4 regions of the Marinomonas sp. 63XJN7_9_ISO-PGPR-S23-217 genome follow, and region 3 is predicted to be linked to each of the others. Evidence: predicted binding sites of a transcription regulator. Region 3 holds the regulator's gene; each other region holds the start of a gene.
The links. The regulator sigma-54, encoded in region 3, starts transcription at its own class of promoters, with help from an activator protein. The targets are predictions, from matches to a motif close to TGGCACNNNNNTTGCTNT.
Positions count from the first base shown of each region.

Region 1: flgB (flagellar basal body rod protein FlgB) is a predicted target of sigma-54. The motif match lies at 4,621-4,638, and genes of this name have one in related genera.
Region 2: AC0VYI_RS02780 (BON domain-containing protein) is a predicted target of sigma-54. The motif match lies at 4,819-4,836, and genes of this name have one in related genera.
Region 4: AC0VYI_RS22915 (isoamylase early set domain-containing protein) is a predicted target of sigma-54. The motif match lies at 3,384-3,401, and genes of this name have one in related genera.

Region 1 is NZ_CM149678.1:4,319,056-4,326,717, reverse strand. It holds gene AC0VYI_RS20275 (helix-turn-helix domain-containing protein) at 1-274, opposite strand, end outside; gene AC0VYI_RS20270 (flagella synthesis protein FlgN) at 723-1,202, opposite strand; gene flgM (flagellar biosynthesis anti-sigma factor FlgM) at 1,241-1,555, opposite strand; gene flgA (flagellar basal body P-ring formation chaperone FlgA) at 1,673-2,365, opposite strand; gene AC0VYI_RS20255 (chemotaxis protein CheV) at 2,536-3,468, shown strand; gene AC0VYI_RS20250 (CheR family methyltransferase) at 3,543-4,373, shown strand; gene flgB (flagellar basal body rod protein FlgB) at 4,677-5,072, shown strand; gene flgC (flagellar basal body rod protein FlgC) at 5,078-5,530, shown strand; gene AC0VYI_RS20235 (flagellar hook assembly protein FlgD) at 5,540-6,295, shown strand; gene AC0VYI_RS20230 (flagellar hook-basal body complex protein) at 6,308-7,662, shown strand, end outside.
Region 2 is NZ_CM149678.1:604,155-611,816, forward strand. It holds gene AC0VYI_RS02755 (LysE family translocator) at 1-225, opposite strand, end outside; gene AC0VYI_RS02760 (thermonuclease family protein) at 434-1,279, shown strand; gene AC0VYI_RS02765 (Dabb family protein) at 1,331-1,630, shown strand; gene AC0VYI_RS02770 (type 1 glutamine amidotransferase domain-containing protein) at 2,125-2,814, opposite strand; gene AC0VYI_RS02775 (LysR family transcriptional regulator) at 3,106-4,011, shown strand; gene AC0VYI_RS02780 (BON domain-containing protein) at 4,123-4,707, opposite strand; gene AC0VYI_RS02785 (hypothetical protein) at 5,069-5,569, shown strand; gene AC0VYI_RS02790 (cysteine hydrolase family protein) at 5,562-6,119, shown strand; gene nhaC (Na+/H+ antiporter NhaC) at 6,413-7,662, shown strand, end outside.
Region 3 is NZ_CM149678.1:3,135,755-3,143,416, forward strand. It holds gene AC0VYI_RS14675 (calcium/sodium antiporter) at 143-1,105, shown strand; gene lptC (LPS export ABC transporter periplasmic protein LptC) at 1,105-1,671, shown strand; gene lptA (lipopolysaccharide transport periplasmic protein LptA) at 1,655-2,185, shown strand; gene lptB (LPS export ABC transporter ATP-binding protein) at 2,186-2,911, shown strand; gene AC0VYI_RS14695 (RNA polymerase factor sigma-54) at 2,999-4,489, shown strand; gene AC0VYI_RS14700 (PTS sugar transporter subunit IIA) at 4,507-4,959, shown strand; gene AC0VYI_RS14705 (HPr family phosphocarrier protein) at 4,984-5,253, shown strand; gene mgtE (magnesium transporter) at 5,262-6,614, shown strand; gene yjgA (ribosome biogenesis factor YjgA) at 6,621-7,154, shown strand; gene AC0VYI_RS14720 (carbon-nitrogen hydrolase family protein) at 7,278-7,662, opposite strand, start outside.
Region 4 is NZ_CM149678.1:4,925,902-4,933,563, reverse strand. It holds gene betA (choline dehydrogenase) at 1-1,156, opposite strand, end outside; gene betB (betaine-aldehyde dehydrogenase) at 1,169-2,626, opposite strand; gene AC0VYI_RS22915 (isoamylase early set domain-containing protein) at 3,026-3,331, opposite strand; gene AC0VYI_RS22910 (hypothetical protein) at 3,665-3,808, shown strand; gene olsF (bifunctional ornithine lipid synthase OlsF) at 3,834-5,546, opposite strand; gene AC0VYI_RS22900 (hypothetical protein) at 5,779-5,970, opposite strand; gene AC0VYI_RS22895 (hypothetical protein) at 6,135-6,317, opposite strand; gene AC0VYI_RS22890 (ChrR family anti-sigma-E factor) at 6,439-7,179, opposite strand; gene AC0VYI_RS22885 (sigma-70 family RNA polymerase sigma factor) at 7,182-7,662, opposite strand, start outside.

The DNA of each region.
Region 1 (7,662 bases), 1.2 Mb from region 3:
TTCCCAGCCAACGGGCCTCACTGTCGAGTTGATTAAATACTGAAAAGCTTAGTGAGTTTTTTCTGGATTCACCATACTGAAAAACGGATCTCGATAGACTTTCTTCGTAAATTTGTATGCCTTCCAGCCAAAGTTCTTTAAGAGAGCCTTCAAACCGGCCTGTCGAAAGTTGTTCATAATTGAGATGGCACTCTCTTAGGATCTGGCTGTGTGCTGTTATTTCATGAATACCTGATTCACTACGAAAGCCGTTAGTAAGATGTTCCGCCACCATAGACATTACCTCTTTTTCATCACTATATTGTGTTGCTGTGTAAACGAAGCAAAATACAGGCCAATGGCTTCTATAAGGGAAGATGATGAGCATGTAAGGAAGTATGTTTTTTGGTCTGACAGACAAGGCTAAACGATGAAGATGAAAGGGAGGTGGATAAACCACTATATTCTAGATAGTTGTTTAATCATTGGTTTTACTGGGGTTTTGAAGTTAAAAAAATAAGATTTTTGTGGTTTTTGAAAAGTGGTTTAGTATTTAAAAGTTACCACGTTCTCATATTTTGAGAAATTTATGTTTGCTTTGATCTGGGTCAATGTTGTTTGTTTTTTGTGCAGGTTTTCCAGCATATGCTTTATAAAAGGGCACTTTCGTTTCTTTTTTACCCATTTTTAGGTGCACTTTATCACATTGTTAAATAGGTGATTTTGTAGGTAGGCTGCAATGTTTAGGCGCGGCCTAAAGTGTGCTTACTGCTGACAGGTTGGGTTGAGCCTCGTGCTGTGTACACTTTATTTTTACTGTTGTGTCCTTGCAATAGCTCGAAAAGGTGTTTGTTACGTTTTTGGAGAGTGTGAAGGATACGGGCGTTAGTTTGGTTTTTTGTTTTACAAGTCGTTAGCAGAGTCTCGCATTCAGAGATCAATAAACGTGTATCATCCATAGAGCTGTCTTGGTTTTTAAGCCAAGTCTTAAAGTCGTCTTCGAGAGGATTGTCTCTGTCCAAAATGTCAAATTTAATCAGAATATTGAGTCGACGTTCGTTCAACATGCTCATTTCATCGAGCAGTGTTCTTTTCTGTTCTGCTATTTGAACGATTTTTTGGTTGTCTAATTGACCAAATGCTGAGCGCTCATTATCCAAAAGCGTTACAAGCTCCGTAAGGATTTCTTTGCTTCTGGTAAAAACCGGTTCGATAGGGATCATAAAACTGACCGAGTTAGACTATAAGAGAGCCTTATAGTCTAGAACAATGAATCCATAGAAGCCATGTTATGAGCAAGCTTCTGGGTATCTATTTTATAATTGCCAGAGGCTAGATCGTTTTTGATACGGTCTACCTTCTCCTGATCAATTTCTGGCATACTATTGATGCGAGACTCCTGATGTTTCAGTGTTTTTGCTGTGCCACTGAGCTTAACCGTATCCGCAGCCATTAAGCTACTAGAGCCAGGGTTCGATGAGGTATCAACAGAGTGTTTGCTCGCATCGTCCTTGGTCGCACGCTCGCTTTTCGTGACGTTGCTTTGATTGGATAACCCTGTAAAGTGTATTGCCATGGGGGTTTACCGCCTTAAATAATTTATCTGTCTCTGTTAACGACCGTTGCCCGTAAAACTTTAGTTAAACTTCGCGTAAATGTCGATATAAAAAAACCAAATCAGACTAAAGAATGCTCAGTAGTTTACAAGAACCTCACTGTCCGTTACAACTTTTGCATATATTATTCTACCTGAACTGGTATTTTTAACTCGTATTTGTTGGCCTTCAACACCATCTTGTAGAGCGATGCCGTTCATTTTAACCACAATGTTGCCGCTCTGGGCTGTGATGAGGATTTGATTGCCTTTTTTTATGAGGGTGGGCTTTTGGGTAACATCATCGGAAATAAAGGTGTTAATGCGTAAGTTTCGGGAGGCAACAAGGCCATAAGGCGGATCTTGGGGGGTATATACTTGGCCTCTTAAATTCGTTAAATCTACATTGCCTATGCCAATGTTTTGCTTGGTAAAAGCTTGCCCTCTATTAATGGGTTCGAGTGTTTTAAAAGCCGGTATTAAAATGCTCTGGGTGACAGGGAGGTAAGACTTCCACATCGGATTGTTACAACTAATAGAGTAGGTGGTGCGTTTTGAAGCGCTGGGGCGCTGATTTTTTATTTGGATGTGTTTGTCTTTGCAAGTTGGCAGGTAACTAAGCGAGATTTTATTGTTAAGGGTAATGGACACCGACGCATCAGGGTAAATACCTGATAAGCGAGGAATCTCAACATTATTGATGTAGTTTTGGACTTGGTCTTCTATTGACGAAGCAAACGTGGTGCTGGCCTGAAGGCAAAAGAAGGCTAGCAGTAGCCTTGTTAGTCGCATGGTTTACTCTCTTAGTTACTAGTGGGGACATTCCCAGCTAGCGCATTTAGTACATTGAGTTACTATAAGGTATTAGTAAAATAGCAAAAATCACTCTATCATTGACAATATATTTTAATATTAATTAGTTTCAGTGAATACTGAATTTACGAATACACATAGGAGGCTTTATGGCCAGTGTTCTCGATAGCGTTAATCAGCGTACCCAACTTGTTGGGGAGAACCGCCTGGAATTGCTGCTCTTTCGCTTAAATGGCAAGCAAATATATGGCATTAACGTGTTTAAAGTGAAAGAAGTATTGCAGTGTCCTAAGCTAACTTCCATGCCTCACAGTAGTCCTGTTGTGCGAGGTGTGGCTCATATTCGTGGCGGAACCATTCCCATTTTAGATTTGGGGCTTGCGACAGGCGCCAGTCCGATTGAAAACATTGCCCAATGTTTTGTCATCATTACTGAATATAACCGTCGTATTCAAGGGTTCTTGGTGCGTGGCGTTGAACGTATTGTCAATATGAACTGGAGCGATATTCAGCCACCGCCAAAAGGCTTGTCCAACGACAACTACCTAACGGCAGTTTGCCAAGTCGACAAAGAAATGGTTGAAATTATTGATGTAGAGCAGATTTTGTCTGAAGTGGCGCCAACTCGTCAGGATATTTCGGATGGTATCATCAATGTGGGCATCCAAAATAGTGCTAAGCAGCATCATATTTTGATTGTGGATGACTCCTCTGTTGCCCGTAAGCAGATTAAGCGCTGTATGGAGCAAGTGGGTTTTGCGACAACGGTTTTGAATGATGGTCGTGAAGCCCTTAATTATCTGCAAGGTTTAGTAGCGGATGGGGCGGATGTTACCAAAGAGTTTGCAATGGTTATCTCTGATATTGAGATGCCTGAGATGGATGGTTATACCTTAACCACGGCCATTCGTAATGACAGTCGGTTACAAGATTTATTTATTCTACTTCATACATCGTTAAGTGGTGTGTTTAATGAGGCCATGGTAAAAAAAGTTGGAGCAGATGGCTTTTTGGCTAAGTTTCAACCAGATGAGCTAGCACGCTTAGCAATCGAAACAGTAAAGATACAATCCGATGATTGAGTGTAAGCGTGATGTGGTTTTGATGATATTTAGCGCTGTGTCTGATCCTTTTAGCTGCTGTTTTAGGAGTTCTAATGCTCAGTAGTACGAATGCAATAACACCAAACGGCTATTTAAGGTTTCGAGATTTTCTTCAAAAAGTATGTGGCATTTCATTAAGTGATAATAAACAGTACTTAGTGGCAAGTCGGTTAGGGAAGATCTTAGAAAGAGAAAATTTTAATAAAATAGAGCAGTTAGTTGATGTTCTTGAACGTGCCGGAAATGCAAAATTAAAAGAAGAAGTGATTAATGCGATGACGACCAATGAAACCTTATGGTTTCGTGACTCCCATCCTTTTAAGATCCTGAGAGAGAAAATTTTACCTGAAATGACCAAGTCGCCTCTGAAAATTTGGTCGGCTGCTTCTTCTACAGGGCAAGAGCCTTACTCTATTAGTATGGTGATAGAAGAGTTCAAAGCTTCACGCCCTGGTGTGTTAAGGCCTGGCGAAAAAATTATTGCGACCGACATTTGTACCAATATTTTGCAGCATGCTAAACAAGGTGAGTATGATAGCCTAGCCATTGCTCGTGGGTTAGGCGATGACATGCAGCGTAAGTATTTCGATAAAATTAATAATACCACATGGAAGGTGAAGCCTTCTTTGAGCGTGCGTATCGATTTTCGCTACCTGAATCTGATTGATTCATTTTCAGGACTTGGTAAGTTTGATGTCATCTTTTGTCGTAATGTACTGATCTATTTTACCGCAGATTTGAAGTTGGATATCTTGAAGCGAATGCATGCCGCTTTGAATCCTGGTGGTTACTTGTTTCTTGGAGGGTCTGAAGCCTTAAGTGGTTTATCCGACTTGTTTGAGATTGTTCAATGTCATCCAGGGATTGTCTATAAGGCAAAATAACAAACAATTAACAAGGCTTCTTTGTCGCTATTTTGCCGATAAGAGGCGGTGTGTCGCGTATATCCCCTTTATTGAAAACGATCTTTTCGAAGGCCCTTCTTGCTATTATGCCAAGAAGGGCCTTTTGTATTCGTGCCCTTTTTCCTCTTTGCTTTGACTCGCCGTTATGGGGGATGTCATGTTGCCGCTTTTTGCCGATAATAAATAAAAAGCTCATAAGAATTTGATTTTAAAGTGTTTTTTATTTTGGCACTATTATTGCTTTTTGATTTGTACGTTTGATCATTGTATGAAGAGAGAAGTATGGCTATATCATTTGAACAAGCATTTGCAGGGCATGACAAAATGCTGGAGTTTCGCAGTGCTCGCGCCGCTGTATTGGCAAACAACATCGCCAATGCGGATACGCCAAACTACAAAGCCAGAGACATTACCTTCGACTCCATGTTTAACAATGAGAAAAACAAACTGTATTTAGCGGTAGATAATAAGCGACATATAAATGGTGTGAGTGAATTTGGTGATGGCGATGATGGCCTTTTGTATCGTAACCCAAGTCAGCCCTCTTTAGATGGTAATACGGTTGATATGCAAAGAGAAAAAGCAGAATACGCTAAGAATTCTCTGCAGTTTGATACCAGTTTTATGTTTTTGGATAGAAAAATCAGTGGTATGAAAAAAGCACTTAGCGGGAACTAATCAGTATGTCTTTAGGTAATATTTTTAATATCGCAGGGTCTGCGATGAGTGCCCAGACCATTCGCTTAAATACAGTGGCGAGTAATATGGCAAACGTTGACAGTGCGGCAAGCTCTGCAGATCAAACATACCGAGCTCGTAAGCCTGTTTTCTCTGAGATGATGGTTAATTCCATGAAGGATAATGGCTGGGGGGATACCACTGACGATGATAGTGGTGCGGGAGTTGGTGTCAAAGTTGATGGTATTGTGGAGTCTTCTGCGCCGCTTAAACCGAGGTATGAACCGGATAACCCAATGGCAAACGATAAAGGGTATGTCTATTACCCAAATGTTAATCCGATCGAAGAAATGGCCGATATGATGTCTGCATCGCGTTCTTTTCAAACGAATGTCGATATTATGAATTCAGCCAAAAGCATGATGCAAAAAATGCTCACGCTTGGACAGTCATCATAGGGGTGATGTATGGCAAATATATCTGATAATAATGGTTTAAAAAATCTGATTGCTCAGTACGGCACAGATGGTGCGAAAGCGAGCTTGAAGAAAAGTGCAAATAAGGATGGGGTCAAGGATCCAGCTGCTGCGGGTGCGCATGATGTAAAAGACCCAAAAAAAGATCCGACAAAAGGGCTGGCTGATAAAAACGTATTTTTAAAGCTATATATTCAACAGCTTAAAAATCAAGATCCAACGGCACCGCAAGACACCAATGATATGGTGGCTCAGATGTCACAGTTTAGTTCTTTGGAAAAGTTATCGGGCATTTCAGATCAACTTAAGAATATGACGACGGCTCTTACATCCAACCAAGCGCTGGGTGCGTCTAGTTTGGTGGGTAAATCGTTATTGATGCCTGGAAATAAGCTTTCAGTTAGTGATTCTCAGCACTCTATTGAGCTTAAAACAGATATTCCTAAAGACTCTAGTTCCGCAGAGCTAAAGATTTTCGATGCCAATAATAAGTTGGTTCGTACGCAAAAATTGACAGAAAACGATGTTAAGTGGGATAGAAAAGATGATCAAGGTAAAGAATTGCCACCTGGTGAATATCATTTTGCCGCTTCATCTGTCAACGAAAAAGGTCAGGTAGCTGCTATGCCCATTCAATTACCCGCTCGTATTCAGGGCGTAACAATTAATGGCAAAGACGGTACTATGTTAAATGTCGAGAATCATGGAAAGATTAAACTGACTAACAAATTGGAAATATTAGGTTAACCGGAGCAGATTATGGGATTTAATACAGCGTTATCAGGCATCAAGGCATCCTCTGATTACTTGAATGTAACAGGTAACAACATCGCTAACGCGGATACAACAGGTTTTAAAAAGTCTCGTGTCGAGTTCGATGATCTATATAGTACTAATGTGTTAGGAGCAGGCAGTAACAACTCCATTGGTTCGGGGGTGGGGGTATCTAAAGTTGCGCAAGAATTTTCTTCTGGTAATTTGAAATACACAGATAACAATTTAGACTTGGCAGTGGATGGCACGGGGTTCTTTGTTATCAAGCAGCCAGACGGCACCCAAGCTTATACTCGGGCGGGTGATTTTAAATTGGATGCTGATGGTAATTTGGTGACGAATACTGGTCAAAAAGTGCAAGGTTACAACGCAAAAAATGGTATTTTAGGCGGTAATTTAGAGGATTTGGTGGTGCCTACGGAGCGAATACCTCCTAAAGCGACGTCAGATGTAAAGCTTAAATTAAATTTAAACTCGGAAGGTGAAGATGTTCCGCCTTATATTCGTGCGGATTTTGATCCTAAAAACCCAGATACTTATAACTATACTCAAACCCAAACGGTAACCGATGCAAATGGTAACAACCATATTATCAGTTACTATTATGCAAAAGGTAAGGATCCTGATACCTATCGTGTTTATGCGACGGTAGACGGTAAAACCAAAGACGATACTGGTGCTGCATTTATGCCACCTACCTACGCGACCTTCAATAATGCTGAAGGTAATACCGATTACAACAAAAATGGGGTTAAAGAAAAACCTTTTCAACTTTTATATCTGGGGAATACTGAGCCAACAACGGCGACGATCTCCAGCATGTCGCAAACGCCGATTGCTGTCAGTGGTACATTGGGTGGGGTGGCGATTACTGGTGGTTTGGCGCCAGCGGACTTGCGTGAGCCTAAACAAGTGGCACGACCTGCGTTTGATCCGAATAATCCGAAATCATACAGTTATGGCAATACCAAGAACATTTATGATTCGTTAGGACAGACTCATACCTTGGGCTATTACTTTATTCAACAGGGTGAAGATAATACATATGAAGTGAGAGCGACGGTTGATGGAAAGGAAAGCTATACCGATCCGATTACGGGCGAAGAAAAACCGTTTTTGCCGAAAAACAGTATGGTGAAGTTTGATGCTACGGGTAAATACCAAGGTACATTCCAAGGGATTCCTCCTTTTGGAACTCCACAACCTGTTAATCTAGAAATTACAGGTTTTGATCCAACGAATCGTGACGCTATTATGCCCATTGACCTTGCTGGATCGACTCAGTTTGCTTTGGCGAGTACCGATAACTTTGAGCAAAATGGTTATACTGCCGGGGAGTT
Region 2 (7,662 bases), 2.5 Mb from region 3:
TAATACTTGAGTAATCCAAGCCAGATGACTGATCAAATAATGTAGGCTAAAACCAATTACTAAAAATAAAGCGACAAAGCCCAGTGTCGCGCCAGTAATAAATCGTAATCCTGTTTTCGTGCCATAGCGGGCACTGCCACTTAGTGAGACAAGATTAACTGGGCCAGGAGATAAAGACGCCGCTAAGGCAAACAATGACATAGAGGTGATTAGAGATAAGGTCATAGGGTAGTCCAAAAGAGAAAAAGTCGATGACGACTATCCCTTTTGTTATCTCTTGAGTATTGAACAAAATTGACCTTGGGGATGGTTTGGAAGGATTTACCGTTATAAAGCTTATGTTAATTTTTCTGAAAAGGCAGTGTACAGCGGCTGTAGAAAAGCGCAATCTAGCCATAATAAATTGTTGGATTCCTGTACAGGGGGAATAGAAATGTCATTTCGAGTGATTAAAGGGTCTTTTCATATAGTGGGTTATTCGCCGGATGGCGATTCAGTTCGCTTCAAAGCGGATGACTTAGCGCAGTGGGATTTGTTAGAAGGCAGTAAAGTGCGTCTTAACAAAAAGGAGCATGCTCAACTGAGAATTGAAGCTATCGATACCTTAGAAACCCATTATAAAAGTGAGCACCAACCTGCTGAGTGGGCGGATTCTGCCACGCAATATTTATTGAAGTTACTAGAAATTAAAAACACTCAGTGGAATGAATCTCGAAGCAAAGTGGTATCCGCAGACGATGGCGTCCCAGGTTATATTATGACGCGTATGGCCGAGCGCTATGGTCGACCTGTAGCATTTGTGTTTGCTGGCGAAACAGAATACGAAGATGGGCAATCTATTTTTCTAGATAACCGCATCGTGAAAACGTCGGTAAACTTTAAAATGTTAGCAAAAGGGTTCGCTTATCCAACGTTTTATGATGGGCTTTTCTACGATTTAAGAGCACGTTTTGCCAAAGCCGCGATAAAAGCACGAGCGGCGAAAAAAGGCGTATGGAGTGAGGATAAAACCAACAGTTTTATCAAAATAGAATCGCTAAGCAACCTGACGGATGAATACGTGATCTTACCTAAGTTGTTTCGACGACTCGTCACTTATATGAAAGCCCATGATACCTTTGATGCTCATGCCTTTGTTGAATCCTTGAAGGAAAAACAAGAAAAAGTACTGGTGCTAAGTGATTTGCATTTTACCCATTTAGATAACCTGATAGAAATTGATGAAAAAGGCCGCATTAAACTAGCACAAGCGCCAGAAAACTTGGTTTTCTTGAGTTAGCCCTGATATTAATAATCACTAAGTAAATGATCGATTAGGAGCTAAGACGTTATGATTCGCCATGTGTTATTTATAAAGTTTAAAGAAGAGGCTACGGCAGAAGACATCTCAACTTGTTTTGGGAATTTTGAAGCGATTCAGCATCAGGTTAAGGGTATTGAATCGGTAGAGTGGGGTGAAAACTCCAGTTCAGAAGATCGCAATAAAGGTTATTCACATTGTGTATTGATGACATTTATTGATCAAGCTTCCCTTGATAACTACCTGCCACACCCAGAGCATATGGCATTAAAGGCACAGCTAGGGCCCATTATGGAAGACATTATTGTGTTTGACTACGCATTGTCGTAATACTCGCGCTATTCGCTAAAAAACCAGACGGATGTCTGGTTTGTTATTTCAAAAGCCTTCTATTAGGAGGCATAAAGCCAGTAATAAGCGGCGCTTGCGATTAATATAACAGCCATGTTTTTTCTCCCGAAGGTCAAAACGTTATCAGTCTTTTCTATATGGTTAGTATACGAGGTGGCAATATGACGTGCCATAGAATGGCATTTGAATCAATAATTGATCCAAATGTTTGAATAGAATCTGCCCATTTTTTGTCATAAATGGGATTAATAGTAAAATTGGCAAAGAGATGGACTCGTTAGTACTTAACTTTAATCCTGTGCCTTTCAAAGAGTGAGGCGTTTCAACGCTAAAGTGAAAAAGTGCTTTGCTTGTATGAAGATGCCAGCATCAAAAAGCCCGTCACTCAATCAGACTTTGAGGACGGGCTTTTTAGTTGGATAAATAAACCAATCCGTTATTGGTTTATTTTTTCGAACGAACGAGTCAATTCACTATTTTGCTAGTTGAGCCAGTAATTTCTCTGCCACAAGCTCTGAACTCGCTGGGTTTTGGCCTGTAATCATCAAGCCATCTTGCACAGCAAAAGGCGTCCAGCTGTCTGCATTTTGGTAGTCTGCACCACGTTTTTTCATTTCGTCTTCAAGCAAGAAGGGCACCACATCGGTAAGCTGTACCGCTGCTTCTTCGCTATTGGTAAAGCCTGTGACAACTTTGCCTTTAATGAAGTAGTCACCTTTGCTGTCTTTAATGTTTAAAAACGCGCTGGGAGCGTGGCAAACAGAAGAAATTGGTTTGTTTGCTTGGATAAAGCTTTCAATGAGTGCAATAGACTCTTCGTTGTTGGTTAAATCCCATAGTGGACCATGACCACCTGGGTAAAAAATGGCATCAAAATCATCTTGTTTCATATCGCTCAATTTACGCGTGTTGGCGATGACGTCTTGCGCCATTTTGTCTTCATAAAAGCGCTTGGTCGCTTCTGTTTGGGCATCCGGTGCTTCACTGTTTGGGTCGATAGGCGCTTGGCCGCCTTTCGGTGTCGCAACCGTTACTTCAGCCCCTGCATCAATAAAGGCGTAGTAAGGAGCCGCAAACTCTTCTACCCAAAATCCTGTTTTGTGACCTGTATTACCCATTTCTGAGTGAGATGTTAGAACCACTAAAATTTTATTCGTACTCATCATTATGACTCCTTGTTGGTGTCGAGAGACTTTTGCACGACTACTGCGCTTGCCAATACTTTGTTAAAAACAGACTCAAAATGCTCATTTATAGGTATAAACTCCGCTTTTTCGTCTTTTTTTGCCGTGTCTTGGCGTCGCTCGTGGCATCGTGCAAAGGTCTCGTCGGATTGATTGTTAAGTTGTGGTCAGTATAGAGGGGCTTTAATGGTTTGAATACAGGGATAAAGTTGACTTCATTGGTCTAATAATTGATACAATTAATAAGTCAGTTGCAGATAAGGGGCATGTGTGGACATTTCGTTCGAGCAGTTAAAAAGTATGGTGGTGTTTGCTCAAGTAGTGGAACAAGGCAGTTTAACTTCGGCCGCCAAAGCGATGGGAATTTCTCGTGGCGTGGTGAGCTATCATTTGAAGAAGTTAGAAGACCAGCTTGGGGTTGTATTACTCAATCGCACCACTCGCAGTTTGTCACTAACTGACACGGGAGAGGCCTATTATCAGCGTTGTCGTACTATTGCTTTTCAAGCCAATGAAGCCAATCTGCAAATAGAGCGATCAAAACAAGAGGCTGTGGGTAAGTTAAAAATCGCCTGTCCAGTGAATTTAGGGCTGCAAGTTGTGGTGCCTGCATTGAATGAGTTCCGTCGTTTGTATCCTCTGATCGAATTGGATGTGTCATTAAGTGATGAGGTCGTTAATATCATTAAAGACGGAATGGATCTTGCTATTCGAGGTGCGCCATTGGCCGACTCTGGATTACAAGCCAGTATATTGGCCTCGTTTGAAACCTATTTATGTGGCTCGCCTGAGTACTTTCGTAAGCGAGGCACACCTGTTCAACCTCAGGATTTGTATGATCATGATTGGGTTGTATATAAGCAGGCAGCGAACTCCGTCCATCTGAGCCAAGGATCACGTTCTTATAGTTTGTCGGTAATGGGCAAGGTCAGTACTAACAATGCAGCGGCGAGGACGATGTTTTTGGAAGGGGGAAATGGCATCGGGCGTATCCCTGTATACGATGCCAAGCCTCGTATTCAAAAAGGACTGTTAAAACGTATTTTGCCAGACTATCGTTGTACTGATATTGATGTATACGCTGTGTTCCCACCAGGGTCTTCCAGTGCTAAAAAGCTGCGTTTGCTGGTGGACTTTTTAAAAGTAGAATTCGAGCGTATTACACGTGCTTTGTGAAGGGGAAAAGTAGTAGGGGAGCAAAACGTTGAGAAAGGCAAAGCGCCCATCATGGATGGGCGCAGATAAGGCTTGCGCTCTGTGCTTAACGTATTTAATCGTTATCGCTTATTAAGCGGCTATGGAGGCGACTTTAAGCTCATCTTTCACTTGTTTTACATCCGTTGTGTTACGTGCAATCTGCACGGCTAGCTGTTTTTCGGCATCGCTTTTTACATTCCCTGTGAGGGTGACGATGCCTTTATCGACGTCAATGTGTATTTTGGTTCCTTCTATGTTTTGGTTCCATAAATAGCGGGTTTTTAATACGGTCGCAATTTTTGTATCGATCAAGGTACTTTTGGCTTGATCTGTCATGTTGTTCTTATCGGCGCCCTCTGGTGAGTTTGCGGGGGTATCTGCAATGGTGATGTTGTTTTTAACTTCTTTGACGCCTTGTAAACCTTCGACAAGTTCGCCTGCAAGGTCCTTATCGGTACTGTTATCTGTGGTGCCCGTTAAGGTCACCACACCATCTTTTACGCTGGTTTTGATGTGAAAAGCGTTAACGTGTTTATTGAATAATAAAGTGGCTTCCGCTTTACCATCAATCCATGCGTCTTTGGCGCGGTCAGTCCAGTGATCATTTGTCTGGGCCTGCGCGGCACCGGCAGTGAGTGCTGATACGAAAAGGATGGACATGATTGTATTCTTCATAGTGCTCTCCTTATTTTAAAAATGGCCATAGCGTGACTGAAGTTGTTTTCTGCCTCATGACCTATTATTTGCTGTAAAAAGTTTGTTGTGAAAAACTTGCTATAAAAAGCCATAGCGATGATCGTGCCAAAATATAAGTATTTGAAATTAAATAATTTTTATTTTTTGATTCATTGGCTCTTATTACCTTTTTACAAAACGAATTGTAAAAAGGATGTGGCCCGACTTAGTTATTGCAAAAAGTTGGCGTCTTCTGATGGTTTGCCCTGGTTGCGTGCGTAAACTTTTGCTTACTTTTAGGTGTGATTCGCTGCTATGGTTGTGGGTACTCCGTTTTTGATTGTTATCACTAGGGTCTTTCATGTTGCAAAAAATCGCACTGTGCTTGTTCGTTGGCTGTTTTGTTCATATAGCATGGGCCGATCAAGAGGTGGAAAAAGCCGAGTCTAAGAATCATGTCCCTGTTAAGACGGCCGTTGTGAAGAAGACCGATGCCGCGAAAGCGCCTGCCACTAAAAATCAGAAGGAGGTGAGTAAGAGCGAGGGGCCAACAAAAGACCCGATGAAGACGGTCTTTGAACTTGAGCGTAGTGTGGCCATTTTACAGGTGTCCAGTGCCTCTTTGGATGATGTACAAGATCTGCAACAGCAAATCGATGAACTGAAACATCACTTTGCTATAACTTCGTCCATTGTCGACAGAATGTACCTGCTATCGACATTGATAGCCTTACTTTTTATAGTGATTTTGGCTTTGACTTGGTATATATGGAGATTGTCTAAGCGTTTATCCTTATATTCTAGTGCGCCCTTTTCTGTAAACGAAAAAACAGTGAAAGAACAAGGAGAAAGCAATGGTTAGTCAGACGGCATTGCTCATTATTGATATGCAAAATGGTATGGCTTGGCCGCAAGCGGGTGAGCGTAATAACCCGGATGCGGAACGAGAGATTGCTGAGCTGTTATCCCATTGGCGTGTGAACAATGCGCCCATTGTGCATGTTCATCACTTATCGCGGGAAGAGGATTCTTTATTTTGGCCTGAGCAAGAAGGGGTCATGGTGCAAGAAGCCTTTATACCCTTGTTGGGGGAAAAAGTTATTGAGAAGCACGTGCCTGATGCTTTTACTCATTCAGATTTGCAGTCATGGCTTGAATCCCAGAAGATTGATCGCTTAGTGGTGGTGGGGGTCAGCACGAATCACTCGATTGAATCGACCGTTCGAACCGCTGGGAACATTGGTTTTACCACCTATGTTGTCGGCAGTGCTTGTTTTGCCTTTTCTACATTGGACTTTGATGGTCGTGAGCGTAGTGCTGACGAGGTTCATGCTATGTCACTGGCCAATCTTCATGGTGAGTATGCGACGGTGATTTCTCAAACGGATGCGTTCGAGCTTCTGGAGTCATGACCTGTTCAGGTTGTATATAGGCCAGTTGCCAAATAGGCGAGGTTGTTCATTTTTGATGTTGCTAATAAAATTGTACTTTTCAAAAATAATTTGAGTTAAAAATAATATCAGGAAAAAGGCTTTTTTCTGATATTGATCGCTATCATTCAGAAAAATCCTCAAAAATATGTCATAAAATGCTTTTCATAGGCAATAAATCCGTTTTTTCAAACCATATCCCTTCGTGGTCAAAGCTTTTTATTTCCGCTACACTAGTTTTATGTATGTAAAAAAGTGCAATTAAGGAAGCTTTTATGACTGAAAAAAATCAGGATACTGGGATTAGTCGTCCGGGTTTGTTGCTTGCCCTGACTCCAGTCGTCTTAACACTTATGGTATTGGGGGTGCAGATTTTTTATTTTGGCGACTTCACTCCGCACATTCCTCTTGCTATTGGTCTTGCGCTTACCTCACTCGTTGGTATAAAACTCGGTTTTAAATGGAAAGATATAGAAGAAGGGATCTTTCACGTTATCCATATTGCGCTGCCCTCCGTTTCGGTGCTGATTTGTGTCGGGATGATTATCGGTGTTTGGATCGCGAGTGGTACGGTACCGACTCTCATTTACTATGGCTTAACCATCCTGTCTCCACAGATTTTTCTGGTTGCTGCCATGCTGTTGTGCTCTGTTGTATCTGTGTCGCTGGGGACCTCTTGGGGGACAGTCGGGACCGTAGGTCTTGCCCTAATGGGCATCGGTGCAGGGTTTGATGTGCCTGTGTACTGGACGGCGGGTGCTGTTGTTTCTGGTGCCTTTTTCGGGGATAAAATCTCCCCGCTGTCTGATACCACTAACTTGGCCCCAGCAGTCACGGGGACCAATGTGTTCTCCCATATAAAAAACATGATGCCAACGACTTTGCCTGCCATGATGGCCGCGGTAATTATTTACTTAGCTGCTGGTTTCATGCTGGTGCATGATGGCGACGTGTCTTTTGCTAAGATTAATAGCATTACGACGGAGCTACAAAAGCATTTTGTTATCTCTCCTTGGTTACTACTCCCTGCCTTGTTGGTCATTGTCCTAGCGGTCAAACGTATTGCGCCTATTCCTTCGCTATTTGCCGGTGTCGTGGCCGGTGCGATAACCGCCATGGTTGCGCAAGGCAATGGCATTCACGAAGTGGTGACCTTTGCTAACAGTGGCTACACGATTAATACCGACGTGACGGCCATTAATACTCTGCTGAACCGTGGTGGGATTCAATCCATGATGTGGACTATCTCCCTTGTACTGATTGCTTTAGGATTTGGTGGCGCATTGGAGAGAACGGGTTGTTTAGAAACCATTATACTGGCGATTTTGACTAAGATTCATAAATTCAAAGACATTCAAACCGCTGCCGTTTGTACCTCTATTTCGACTAACTTAGTCGCAGGTGATCCTTACTTATCCATTGCCTTGCCTGGCCGTATGTATTCTCCTGTTTATCGTGGTATGAAGTACTCTACTTTGAACTTATCTCGGGCGCTTGAAGAAGGGGGAACCTTGGTATCGCCGCT
Region 3 (7,662 bases):
TCGCTGATACTAACACCCGCCCTTAGAAAATAGAATCGCACAATAAACGGAATCGAAATTGTTTCAAAGATCAAGTCTTGAATTTACACAGTAAACCTCATTAAATGGGACATCTTTTTGATTCATGAGTAAATAAAAGGTTATGCTGCTGTTTTCCGCTGCTCTAATTGCAGGCTTAGTCTTGCTGGTTATTAGTTCTGATAAATTCATTGAACATGCGGCGCTCGTTGCCGAAAAACTAGAAGTGAGCCCCATTGTTATTGGAGTAATATTGGTTGGGTTAGGCACCTCTGCGCCCGAAATGGTTGTGTCGGCGATTGCGTCATTTGATAATGCGCCTGGCATTGCCATTGGTAACGTATTAGGTTCCAACATTGCCAATATCGCATTGGTTTTCGGCGCTACCCTGTTGTTTTCCGCTGTACCAGTTACTAAAGATTTGATGCGCAAGGAGGTCCCCCTTGTTTTAACCATCACCTTGGTGACAGGCTGGCTACTTCATGATGGCACATTAAGCTTTTCAGACGGTATCGTATTGGTTTTCATGTTTATTATCATGATGATCATCATGCTCAAAGGCAGCAAAAACCTAGAAGAACAACTTTCCAGCGAGTTACCTGAGGATGATGGCAGCCCTGTCAGTAAATCCCTATGCATTTCATTTGTCAGCCTAGCGGTTCTGATTGGCAGCTCGAAATTACTTGTTTGGGGAGCCATTGGCATTGCTTCTGCTCTCGGTGTCAGCGACATGGTAATTGGCTTGACCATTGTGGCCGTGGGCACCAGTCTGCCAGAGCTAGCCGCCTCCATCAGCAGTGTGCGTAAGGGCCACCATGACATTGCCATTGGTAACATCTTAGGCTCAAATATGTTCAACTTGGCGACAGTGTTACCACTACCTGCGTTAATCGCACCTGGCGTAATTGATCAAACCACTTCGGGACGGGATTTCTATTGGGTTCTAGGATTAACCGTTGCCCTATCCTTGCTCATCTACGGATTTGCCAAAACCAAAAACCAAAGCATCCCACGCTGGATAGCCATTCCCTTACTCGTTTCGTACGCTGTCTATATTTTCTTCGTTAGCACTGGGGATTCTGTCTAATGATCAAAGCAAGCCACAAAAAACTACTACTAGGGGCTGGCAGCATTGTTATCATTACTCTTTTTTTCTGGGCGGGTTCATCCGATAATAAAAACTTGCTTCAGACTGATAATCTGAGCAGCACCCCCGATTATTTCATTACAAAAATACACGCTACAGAATTTGATCAAAATGGCAAACTGATAGAAACCTTGACCGCTGATAAAGGTCTACATTACAACAAGGGCGCAAAGACACTTCTCGAAAACCCAAAGGTAAAAAGAGTAGAAAAAACGGGGAACTGGGAAGCACAAGGAAAAAAAGGGATAATTGAAGATGGCAGTAGTGATATCCTACTAACAGATGATGCATCTGCCATAAAACATTACGTAGACTCACCAGACATCACACTAACAGCGGACAATATTCGCTATTTAGATAAACAACAGTCACTTACGAGTACAGGAAATGCAAAAATCCACTCAACACAAGGCGAAACAACTGCCGATGTCATTGTCACTTATATCAACACAGAAGAAGTTAAAATGACAGGATCTGTAAGAGGACAGTATGAAGCAACACATTAAGGTCTGTACTTTATTAACCAGCTTATTCATAAGCCAATGGGTAGTAGCGCTACCAGACGACACAAGCAAACCACTAAATATACAGTCCAATCAAGCCCACTTTGATCAAAAAACAGGCGAAGCCGTTTACACGGGCGACGTATTTGTAAAACAAGGTACGATTGAAATTCAAGCTCAGTATCTGAAAGTCATCACCAATCCTAAAACACGTAAATTTACCGAGCTAATCGCAACGGGCCATCCTGCCAAATTTAGCCAGCAAATCGATTGGCAAGGTAATATGATGATTAGCCGTGGCAATAAAGTTGTCTATAAGACGGCTCAGTCCAAAGTAGAAATTTTTGGAGACGGCTACCTGAATAGAATGGACGATAAAATCACTGCTGACCATATTGTGTACTACATTAACAATGGCACCTTCAGCGCCGAAAAAGAAGGATCAGGCCGAGTCTCTATGACTCTACAACCACAAACCGAAAAACAACAAGAATCCTCACAGAAAAAAGAGAACTAAATGGCTGTTTTAGAAGCAAAAAACCTCGCAAAAAGTTATAAAAAACGCCAAGTGGTTAAAGATGTGTCACTTTCTGTCGAGTCAGGTCAAGCGGTTGGCTTGCTTGGTCCTAATGGCGCGGGCAAAACAACCTGTTTCTATATGATCGTTGGCATGGTCACCAACGATGCTGGCGGCATCTTTATCGATGGTCAAGACATCACCAAGAATGCCATGCACACCCGAGCTCAAAAAGGCATAGGCTACCTCCCCCAAGAAGCCTCTATTTTTAGAAAAATGTCGGTAGAAGACAATATTTATGCCATTCTTGAAACACGAAAAGAACTTAATAAAGCTCAAAGAAAAGAACGACTAGAAAGTTTATTAAAAGAATTTCATGTCACTCACATTCGCTCTAACTTGGGTATGGCATTGTCTGGTGGTGAACGGCGCCGAGTTGAAATCGCGCGGGCACTGGCGATGAACCCCAAGTTCATATTACTTGACGAACCATTCGCTGGTGTGGATCCTATTTCAGTGGGTGATATAAAGCTCATTATCAGGCACTTACAAGAAAGTGGTATTGGGGTGTTAATTACCGACCACAACGTCAGGGAAACCCTCGACATTTGTGATAAAGCCTACATTGTTGGTAATGGTCATATCATCGCATCAGGGGATGCTGACACGGTTATCAACAACGAACAAGTGAAAAAAGTCTATTTAGGTAACGACTTCCGCTTATAACCTCTTATTTTTGCAACTCAAAGGGAGTAACATGCATAACTTGTTCCATATTTCTTACTTTCAACTTAACGATAAAAGAGTTGCTCTATGAAGCAGTCTTTGCAATTAAAGCTCGGTCAACAACTGACCATGACACCACAGCTGCAGCAAGCCATTCGTCTACTGCAACTTTCAACACTGGATCTAAAACAGGAGATCCATGAATTTTTGGAGTCTAATCCACTACTGGAAATTGACGATGAGGAATATACCTCAAGTGATACCTCATCCGCATTGAGAGAACGCGACAGTGATAACACACACTCTGCCGAGAAAAAGGCTGAGTCAAATAATAGCGAAGAAGCAAAAGTCGAATCAGAATGGACTGACAGCATTCCAGAAGAGTTATCCATTGATAGTGACTGGGATGATACCTATCAAAATTCAGCGTCTGTCAGCCACTCAAATAACTATGAAAATGATGGGGATTTTGAAAGTCGTAGCGCGCCAGAAGAAAGCATTCAAGACCATTTAATTTGGCAACTTAATCTCACGCACATGTCTGATCGGGATATTGAAATTGCTTACGCCATCATTGAATGCGTTCAGTCCGACGGATACTTGAGTATTACCCCAAATGACATTTGGGAATCATTGAGCACTGAACTTGAAGACCTTGAGCTTGATGAAGTCATTGCTGTTCAACACCGTTTACAACGCTTTGATCCGGTCGGCGTATGTTCTATTGATCTGCGTGATTGCCTGTTAGTTCAATTAGAACTTTTCCGCGATCATCCTTTGTACAAAAGTACTTATAATTTAGTAGACAATTATTTACCTCTGCTGGGTAATCGCGATTTTGCACAGTTAAGCCGGAAAACAAAATTGAAAGAAGAATCACTCAAAGAAGTGATTGAACTAATACAACAACTCAATCCACGACCAGGATCCATTATTGATGCAGACGATACGGATTATGTTATCCCCGATGTGTCTGTTAGAAAGCGTAATAACGTCTGGCAAGTTGAACTGAACAATGACGCTCTTCCACCGGTTAAGATAAATGAAACCTATTCGGCCATGGCATCAACGGCTTCCACATCAGAAGACGTCACGTATATCAAAAACTCCTTACAAGAAGCTAAATGGTTCATGAAAAGCTTGCAAAGCCGTAATGAAACCTTACTAAAAGTCACCAGCTGCATCGTAAATCGACAAATCGATTTCTTTGAGCTTGGTGAAGAAGCGATGAAACCCATGGTACTTCATGATGTCGCAGAAGAAGTAGGCATGCATGAGTCCACTATTTCCCGAGTAACCACACAAAAATACATGCATACCCCAAAAGGCATTTTTGAGCTGAAGTACTTTTTTTCCAGCCATGTCAATACCGCTTCTGGAGGGGAATGTTCTTCGACCGCTATTCGAGCTATGATTAAGAAGCTCGTTAACGAAGAGCCTGCCAAAAAACCGCTTAGCGACAACAAACTAGCCAGCATTTTAGCGGAACAGGGTATTCAGGTTGCTAGACGAACGGTGGCAAAATATCGCGAGGCGATGAATATTCCGCCTTCTAATGAACGTAAACGACTCTTCTAATACGGATACATTTCTTTATGCCTTTGAAATCTATATTGAAAGCTGAACTCGTTATCGCCAAACAGGATATTATTAGCAAGAAACGCGTACTAGAAAGCATTGCTGATGTTGCGTCAAATCGATTACATTGCGACAACGAAGCAATTTATGATGCATTATTAGGACGCGAAAAACTTGGTAGTACTGGCATAGGCAATGGTATTGCCATCCCCCATTGCCGTTTGGAAAGCGCTAACCATACAGCTCTGGTTGTGATGTCATTGCAATCCGCCATTAACTTTGACTCCGTGGATAAGCAAAACGTGGATTTAATTTTTGCTTTAATCGTGCCTCCTAGCGAATGCGATAACCACTTATCAACCCTGTCAGAAATTGCTGAGTTGGCGCAGTCTACCGAAAAACTCGATAAATTAAGAGCGGCCGAGACCAACCAAGCCCTTCTTGATGAATTAGAATCACTATTGAATTAGATTTAATATAATAAGGAAAAAGGTATGTTGGAAGAGTCGGTCACCATCATCAACAAACTTGGCCTACATGCACGAGCCGCAGGAAAACTGGTCGAAACCACTTCTCGATTTTCTTGTGATGTTACCATCGAGAAAGACGGGCGCAACGTTGATGGTAAAAGCATTATGGCAATGATGATGCTAGCTGCTGGTAAAGGCACCAACATCACCATAAAAACAAATGGAGAAGATGAAGAGGATGCCATCAAAGCGATTATTGCATTAATCAATAATCGCTTTGGAGAAGACGAATAAGGACAACAATGCCAGATAAAAATACACTCGCCCACCTACAAACGGTCACAGAGTCTTTAGAGTCTGGCGCCACACTACAGACGCGCTATTTGCTAAATGGCGCCTTACCCGCACAAGAGGTTGCTAGCCTTCTAGAATCCTCACCTCCTAAAGAACGTAAGCAACTTTGGGAACTCATTGAAGACAAAAACCAAGGCGAAGTTCTTCAGTATCTTAACGAAGACATACGCTTACAGTTTTTGGAAAACATGAGCACCCATCGAGTGGTCGCGGTATCTGAACACTTTGAAAGCGATGATTTAGCCGATTTACTGCAACATCTCCCAGACAAAGTGGTAAGCGAAGTACTCTTATCCATGTCCCCTCAGGATAGACTAAGAGTTGAAGCCTTATTAAGCTACTCGGAAGACTCCGCCGGTGGCTTAATGAACACGGACACTATTACCATTCGACCTAATGTCACCTTAGATAGAGTATTTCGTTACCTTAGACAATATAAACAAATTCCTGACATGACAGACAGCTTATTAGTTGTCAGTCGTTCAAATCGACTATTAGGGATCCTCCCCTTAGCAAAACTCCTTGTCTGTGATCCAAAAACCACCGTACGTGACATTATGGAAACTGACCACACCACCATCCACTCAAACACATCCGTAAGCGAAGTCGCTCAAGTGTTTGAAAAAATGGATTTGGTTTCCGCCCCCGTTATTGATCGCAGTACAGGAAAGCTACTTGGACGCATTACCATTGATGACGTAGTCGATGTCATTCGAGATGAGGCCGAACACTCCATGCTCAGTATGGCCGGTTTGGACGATGACGAAGACACCTTCTCGCCAATCATGAAAACCACACGCCGCCGTGCCGTTTGGCTAGGCATCAACTTAATCACCGCCTTTATTGCTTCTTATGTCATTGGTCTTTTTCAAAACACGCTCAACCAAGTGGTCGCACTGGCCGTTTTAATGCCCATTGTCGCCAGCATGGGAGGCATTGCTGGCTCTCAAGTTCTCACTTTGGTCATACGTGGGATCGCTTTGGATCAGATTGGCTCAGCCAATATGCGATGGCTATTAAATAGAGAACTGATTGTCGGCCTACTCAACGGACTCCTTTGGTCAGCCATTATTGCCATACTGACAGCAGTTTGGTTTGACAACATCAAGATTGCCTATATCATTGCGGGGGCGACAATCATCAACCTTTTGATTGCTGCACTGACTGGAACTCTTTTACCAATTTTCTTAAAAAAACTTGGTATCGACCCCGCCTTAGCGGCCAGTGTTATTTTGACTACCGTGACCGATGTGGTCGGCTTTTTAGCCTTCCTTGGTCTCGCCACCATTTTTTTAGTATAGGTTCCCATGACTGACTTTGATCAATTTAATGAAGACGACATCCCGAAGAGTAAAACGCAGATCAAACGCGAAATGGAAGCCCTGCAAGAAGTCGGTAAAAAGCTGTTAGCGCTAAGTAAAAATCAGCAAAAAAAAGTCGTGATGTCAGACACACTTAGGGACGCCCTAGCCGAAGCCGATCGCATCAAACAACGAGAAGCGATGAGAAGACACCTTCAATACATAGGCAAGGTAATGCGTACCGAAGACCATGAAGCGATCGCCAAGCAAGTCGCTATGTTTGACACAACCTCAGCGGCCTATAATAAATTATTCCACCAGTTGGAAGCAAAGCGTGACGAATTAATTGGTGAGCATAGCAAAGAAGCTCTCTCACAATACCTAGAAGATCATCCAGGATTAGAAGACATCCAGCTCTTAAGACAGCTTATTCGCCAATCCCAAAAGGAAGTCTCAGAGGATGGCAACACCACCAATCGCAAAAAGCTATTCCGTTACCTTCGAGAGGTTGAGGAAAAGAAACTTGGGCTGAAAGACTAGTTTCTCTCCGAGCGCCTTTTATTAACTTGACTGATGAGTCAACCCCTTCACACAAAACAAAGGCCCAAGAGCCATCTCTTGAGCCTTTTCAACCGTTATCACCCATAAAATTAATATACTAACCTAGCTAATGAAGCGTCGGTGTTCCAAACAAGGCATTTTAGTACGACATGAATTTAGGCTGCTTTTATCTATCTCACCTACAAAATACCCAGGCTCTTCTTCCAACTGATGCAACATCTCGCCATTTGGAGAATATAAAACACTGTGCCCATAGGTTTGACGCGTTTGCGTATGCCAACCACATTGATTCACGCCCATCACAAAACACTGATTTTCTATAGCTCTGGCCGCCAGCAGAGTATTCCAATGTGCTTTACCTGTCACATAGGTGAAAGCGGCAGGAACGAGTATAAGTTCCGCTCCTTCTTTGGATAGATGCCTAAAAAGCTCAGGAAAGCGGACGTCATAACAGATGGTCAGTCCCACTTTAAAGCCATCAACTTCA
Region 4 (7,662 bases), 1.8 Mb from region 3:
GACCAACATGAACCTGGAAGCCATGACCTTCTACTGCTGCTTGGCCGTCGTAACGCATGGCCGCCGGTAGAAAATGGTATTGGATGTTGGGCCATTTCAAGCCTTCGCGAGAGCGAATAAAGCCACAGGATTCAAAGTGGTTGGTTGCACCAAGGCCTGTTTTAAACAGCATCCAGCGTGTACCAATTAAACCTTTGCTGATCAAGCCCAGCTTACTGTTTAGCGTGACCGGTTTTTTGCAGTAGTACTGGAAGTAAACCTCTAGGTGATCTTGCAGGTTTTCACCGACGCCGGGCAGCTCATGAACCAATGGTACGCCCGCTTTTTCAAGCACGTCTTTTGGGCCCACCCCAGACAGCTGCAACAATTGCGGAGAACCAACGGAACCCGCTGACAAGATGACTTCTTTATTGGCGTGAACCTGTTGGGTGTTGCCGTTTTGACTGAACTCGATGCCAACCGCTCGTTTGCCTTCAAAGATCACTTTATGGCTCAACACGCCCGTTTTTAGCGTGAGGTTAGGGCGTTGCAGAGCGCGACGCAGATACACATTTGAGGTGGAGGCACGTACACCGTTTTTGACGGTCATGTGCATGGGGCCGAACCCTTCCTGACGATAACCATTATAGTCACCGGTTTTGCCATAACCTGCTTCTACACCAGCGTCAATAAAGGCCTGATAAAGCGGGTTGTAGGTCATGTTGTTACCATTGTTGGTCGCTAATGGGCCGTTTCCACCTCGGTACAAATCTTCCCCACCTGACCAGGACTCGGCTTTTTTAAAATAGGGCAGACAGGCTTGGTAATTCCAACCGGTTGCACCATTTTCTTCCCATTGATCAAAGTCACAGGCGTGGCCTCGTACGTAGACCATGCCGTTGATGGATGATGAGCCGCCTAAGACTTTACCGCGAGGACAATGCATCTCACGGTTGTCCAAGCCAGGCTCTTTGTCAGTATGAAATTGCCAAGCGTATTTTTCGGTATTCATCGGGTACGATAAGGCGGTTGGCATTTGGATGAAAACGCTCTTATCAGAGCCGCCCATTTCCAATAGCAACACCTTGTTACCGCCACTTTCGGTTAAACGATCCGCCAGTACACAGCCTGCGGAGCCTGCGCCGACGATGATGTAGTCATACATTTCGTTTGCCATTTTTCCTCCAGGTTAGTATGGGTTGGGAATGTCGTTCAAATCCACAAAGACACTCTTGGTTTGGGTGTAGTGGTATAGGGTTTGAATACCATTTTCACGTCCTACCCCTGAGCTTTTGTAGCCGCCAACCGGCATTTCAGCAGGAGAGGCACCCCATGAGTTAATCCAGCAGATACCGGCTTGTATTTGTGCAATAACACGATGGGCACGAGCAATGTCTTTGGTGAAAACGCCTGCTGCTAAGCCATATTCGGTGTCATTGGCACGGGCGATGACCTCATCTTCATCGGTGAAGCTCAGCACGGACATCACAGGGCCAAAAATTTCGTCACGCACTTGTGGCATGTCGTCGGTACAATGAATGAAGACCGTTGGTGCAACAAATGCCCCGTTTTCTAAGCCATTTTCGGTAACTTGGTAGCCGCCGCACAGTAAGGTGGCTCCGGCTTCTTTTGCCGCATCAATATAGCCAAGGACTTTCTTCATGTGATCTTTAGAGATCAACGCGCCCACTTGGGTTTCCATGTCCATTGGGTTGCCAATGACCATGGCTTCAGTACGGGCTTTCAGCTCCTGGGTGAACGCGTCTAATATGTCGGCATGGACAAACACTCGAGTGCCGTTAGTGCAGACTTCGCCTTGTGTATAAAAATTCGCTAACATGGCAGCTGAAACGGCTTGGTCGATCGGCATGTCTGGGAAGATGATCATCGGCGATTTGCCGCCCAATTCCATGGTAACGTCTTTTAGAGATTGGGCTGACGCTGCCATGACTTTTTTACCCGTGCCGACTTCCCCTGTAAAAGACACTTTGTCGATCTCAGGATGATTGGTGATCAGCTGACCGGTACGAGCATCCCCTTGGATAACATTGAATACGCCATCGGGCAAACCCGCTTTCGTATAGATTTCGGCCAGTTTTAGGGCGGTTAATGGGGTTTCTTCTGATGGTTTGAAAATCATCGCATTACCCGCTGCCAAGGCAGGGCCAGATTTCCAACAGGCAATTTGAATAGGGTAGTTCCATGCGCCAATCCCTGCACAGATGCCTAATGGTTCTTTACGTGTGTAGTAGAAGCTACCGTTTCCTAGATCTTGATATTCACCTTGGATTTTATCGGTTAGTCCGGCGTAATATTCGATGACATCCGCTCCGGTTTCGATATCAACACAAATAGCTTCTTGCAGTGGTTTACCCGTGTCTAGCACTTCTAAACGAGCCAGTTCTTCATTGTGCTCACGTAGTAGCTCTGCCGCTCTTTTCAAAATACGGCCGCGTTCAACTGGGCTCATTGCAGCCCATACTTTCTGGCCTTCTTTTGCTGATGCAATGGCAGCATCAAGCTCTGCTTGACCTGCATGCTCTATGGTGGCGATCACTTCACCCGTTGCAGGGTTCAGGGTGTCAAAGTGTTCTCCACTGGTGGATGCATAGTAGCGGCCGTGAATGTATTGCTGCTGATGTGCCATGGTAAACCTCTCTTTTCGTTTGGTTTATCGGAGAGACGAATGTCTACGGATGTGTTGGCTACGCCGAGAAAGGTCTTAAAAATTAAGCGTATTTTCTCGTATTTGTGGCTGAACACGTCGCTCTCTTTTCATATTAAGTTCTTTGTTTTTTACGCAAATAACCGCACGTCATGTTTTTATTAAACGCGCGTTTAATAAAAACAATTGTACACATTTTAGCTATAAATTGCAGCCCGTCTTTGTGAGAGACCGTCAATTAAGAGAGGGGGATAAGAAGGTAAAAGGCACAAAAATAGCCACAAAAGATGAAGAAACATCTTTTTAAACAGTAGGATAGTATTTTACGCCTTTCTTATTTTCGGAAATAGGAAAGGCATAAAAAATATTTATTTTGTCGGCCTACAGGCTGAGCACGCAATTGCTCTCTAGACTGACAGGGCTAGGCACATAATCGTCAGCCATGTCATCGTTAAGCCATTTCTCATCGTCGATGACATAGCGAAACTGATAGGCATTATTGACTTGTAAGTTCAGGGTAGAGGCAAATAGGCCTGATTTTTGTTTGCGCATCGGGTTCGCTTTGCTATCCCAATTATTGAAGTCACCGACTACTGAGACGGACTTCGCCTCACCTACTTTGTCTGCGGGAAGCGCAAATTTTACTTTACATTCTGGTTTTGTTTTTAAATAGGTTTTCTCAATCATTTCCAGCTCCTGTGTCCATTTTTGAAGTGACAGCTAAGGTATCGAACAGAATCTAGCAAGACCTGCGCCAGATAGTGTTTACTGCCAAGTTAAGAAATCAAGAAGTGAGAGTCATGCCTTGAGCCTCACCATTATGCGTCACATCCCTAAGAGACCCTTGCTCAGCTGCTATGCGTGCGATCTCCTGCAAAGGTTCCCTATAGTTTATAAACAAATAACGCTTTTGCCATGACTTAGTGCATGGTAGTTTAAAAAATAAACAATTTAGGGCATTTTTTCGACTACACTTACTATTGAAAAGTAAAAAACAAAAAGTATAAGAGGAGTCATATCATGAGCCCTGAAGCCGTTGTCCTCATTGTATTGGTCTTAATGTTGTTGGTCAAAATCACCTATAAGCTTGTGGTCAAACGTCATCATGAAGATGATAAACACGGTCATGGTCGACACCACCACCCTCATGGTCATCATCATTGATGTCTAGGGGTTAAGCAATTGTGTCTTAATCGCCTAAGTAGCGGTTACGCTTGGTTTCTTTGACTAGAGTAAGATCGACTAACACCAAACCATCAATGCAATAACCGAAGTCGGCATCTACGCCAAAGTCTAAGAAGCGAACGCCACCGGGTTCACACAGTTCCGAATATTGCTTGAACAAAGTTGGAACGCTGGCACCCAAATGACCCAATTGCTCTTTTAGTGTGCGAAAATCTTCTTCATAACGCTCGCCTTTTAATAGGCCTGAGATGATGTCTTGGTGCTCTTGGGAAACTTGATAGGGGTTAAAAGAGCGGGCCAAGTATTCTGTGTCAGGAAAATACTTTTTGTAAAAACTGACAATCAAATCTTTCGCGATTTGCGGATAGCTGTTGCTTAAGCTTACTGGGCCAAACATATAACGAATTTCTGGATGACGCTTTAAGTAGGCCCCAATGCCATACCATAAGTAATCTAGGCTGCGCATGCCCCAGTATTTAGGTTGCACAAAGCTTCTGCCCAGTTCAATTCCCTGTTCAAAATAGGGCTCCATATCACAGGAGTAAGAGAAGAGTTCAGCACTGTAAATACGGTTTTGATTGTCTTCTTTCATGTAGCGAGCCACTTCGCCAATACGATAGGCCCCAACAATTTCGAGTGCTTCCTCATCCCATAAAACAAGGTGGCGGTAGTATTGATCATACTTATCCAAATCTGAACGTTCACCGGTGCCTTCTCCGACCTTGCGAAACGCGATTTCACGTAAGCGGCCGATTTCTTTCATGGTGACGGACATCGGGTCGTAATCCACTAAGAAGATTTGTTTATTATCCTTGGTTGAACCCAAATGTTCCGCTTTTTTCAATTCGGTTTTGATTAACTGGCGATTTTGTGGATGTTCAACCGTCTTTTCTGTTTTTAATAGGGGCTTTTTGCCTTTGGCAATACGGTACAAATGGCGTTTGACCAGTTTATTCTTCTCTTTATCACTCAGTGGCAGCTTGGATAACTCTTGAATAGGGATTGCCTGACCCACTTGCATTGGAATCTTACGATTACGTTGACGAAACATTTCATTTGGTAATTGAATCGTAGACAGGGGACGATACAAAATAGAGCTGGTGTAAAACATCATGGAATTACGACCACCAATGTGCACGGGTAAAATTGGACTGTTGGTCTTTTTCGCGAGTTTTAAGTAGTTCTCATTCCAGCGCTGGTCTTTTACGCCACTGGGGGAGATACGAGAGACTTCACCTGCTGGAAAAATAATCACGGCTTCATCGTTATGTAGACTGTTCATGATGGCTTTTAGTTGCTGACGTCCTGTTTTACCGCCCATATTATCCACCGGTAACACTAAACTTTTTAAACCGTCTAGACTCATCAATAAATCATTGGCGACGATTTTCACATCAGGGCGAATTTCCCCAATCAAACGTAATAAAGCCAGACCATCCAAGGCGCCAAGAGGGTGATTGGCGATGATCATGACGCGTCCAATAGCGGGAATATTACGACGATCCACCTGGCTGACTTGATAGCTAAAATTGAAGTGATCCAAGACGCGATCAATAAATTCGAAACCAACAGAGTCTTTATTTTTTTCTAAAAACTGATTCACTTCATTTTCATGGAATAAGCGTTTTAAAAAGCTCAAAGTAGGACGAGTGATTAGTGGGCTTTTATCAAAAAATTGTGGCGATTTATTGGCAATCAATTGCTCGACTTCTATCACAGTGTTGCTCCGTTCAAACAGGATTTTTGGAGGATACTATTGAGCATAGATTAGTCAGGTGACAGTAATATGACAACACAATCGATAGGCCGCTATCGACAGATCGTTAACGAGTATTGAGTTGTTCTTTTAAGGTATCAGTCTAGAAAGGGGAAGCCTGTGGCTGAACCAAAGGGTGTCGTGAGGCTAAAAAAGGTGATGGAAGAAGAGCTATTAGCCCGTTAACGAAGGGTTACTCTGGCGTTGTATCCGGCTTGAAACGGTAGAAATAGTTCCATAGACAGTAGCCAGTAAAGCCTAATGCGATCACACCCCAAAATGAGTTACCACTAGACCATTCCATATATGTCCAGCCCAGAGCGACTAGGGTTGCTGCGATACGGCGCCATAGTGGGCGCATAAAATTGTATTCAGATGTGTTCACTATCGAGACTCCTTTATCTATCGACACAGAAAGGCGTTTATTTCAACGGACTGTAGATGAAAGGACAGTCGTGCCTAGCAACGAATAGTAGCCGATTCTAGGGAGAAACAACATGGGAAGATAATCTTGAAAAAACGCTGGTAAAACAAAGAAAAACGAAAAGCTTATTGGCTTTTCGCTTTGCTGTTACCAAGGGAGATATGGCGAGGGCCCGTTAGTTGAGATTGACCACTGACACCAGAGTCAATTTTGTTTATTTGTCCACCACGAGCAAGAAATTCTTGCATTTGCTTTTCAATGGATTCCGAGGTTTCCGATGCAGCGGGTTGCTTCTTTTTCGTCGCCATAGTGCTAATCCTTATATGAGTTGAGCAAAGAGTATACCATATTTTAAAAACGAAATCTTGCTATGGTCTAACGTCGGAAAACGTGTCGTCATTTTATGGCTTCGGGTCTTGCCTACTTCAGTCAGTGGTTTGAATGAGGATGATAGCGCCGCATAATCGGATTGAATAAGCGTGTCAGCCAGCCAGTAAACTCAATGGGAGAATCCAATACCGTGAGACAAATGCATTCGGCATCTTTAGTGACCATGGGTTTGTGTTTGTGACTGGCATCTCGGGTAATAAAGTCCCCCCGACGATAGATGCCACTTTTATCAGAAAAGGCGCCTTCCAATACCAGCGTGATTTCATCACCAGTGTGAGTATGAGTTGGAATGCTAGCGCCAGCTTTGATTCGAGTTAACGCGACCTGTGCGCCACCTTCTTCTTGGCATAAGGTAGCGATTTTGACCGAAGGGGATAACGACATCCACTTGAGTTTGTCATAGCCAAAGGGAACAAACTGGCGAAGGCTTTTCGGGACTTGGTAGTCTTGTTCCCATGACGGGAGGGTCTCTTCGCTTGCCATTGGGCCTGTTGACTGATCTCGATGTCCTTGCTCTTTTACTGGCGAGCTTATGCCCTCAGAGCGGTCTAGTTCGCGCAGTTTGTCAAAAAATGATGCTTTCAGATCGACGATATTGGCGTCTTCTGTGGCCGTTTGAGTAAATAGTTGCGCGCCAAGCGTGGTCAGCTTGCGTATTTGTTGTTGGCACTCTTGGCATTGCTCGATATGCGTTGCAATAGACATAGAGTGTGTCAGGCTCAACGAGCCAGCGGCATAATCCGTCAGCATTTCAATGCTTGGGTGGTAGTGAATCGTCATAACTACCTCTTAATATAAATCGTCAGTTTGTGAAGCGCTAAGCGTACACGAGATTTAATGGTGCCTAGAGGCAGGGAAAGTTCTTCCGCCGCTTCTTTGTGCGTTTTACCTTCTAAATACACTTTAGCGAGTACCTGTTGTTGATCCTGTGGCAATTTTGCTAGTCCAACCTGGATGCGTTCTTGATCGCGTTTTTGCTGGGCGTCTTTGAATGGGTCTGCATTCTCATCGACTACATCGCGCCACAGATATTCCGGGTCAATATCCGATTGGTGACGGCTGTTTTTACGTAAATAGTCAATACGGGCATTACGTGCCAAAGTGAAAACCCATGTATTGAGTGATGCCGTTTCTGACTTATAAGTATGTGCTTTTCGCCAAATCCGAATCATCACTTCCTGTGCTATGTCATCAGCCATCAGATTGGCACCGGGTTGAGCGGCTAAACAAAATGCCCTGATTTTGGGAACATAATGATCGAAC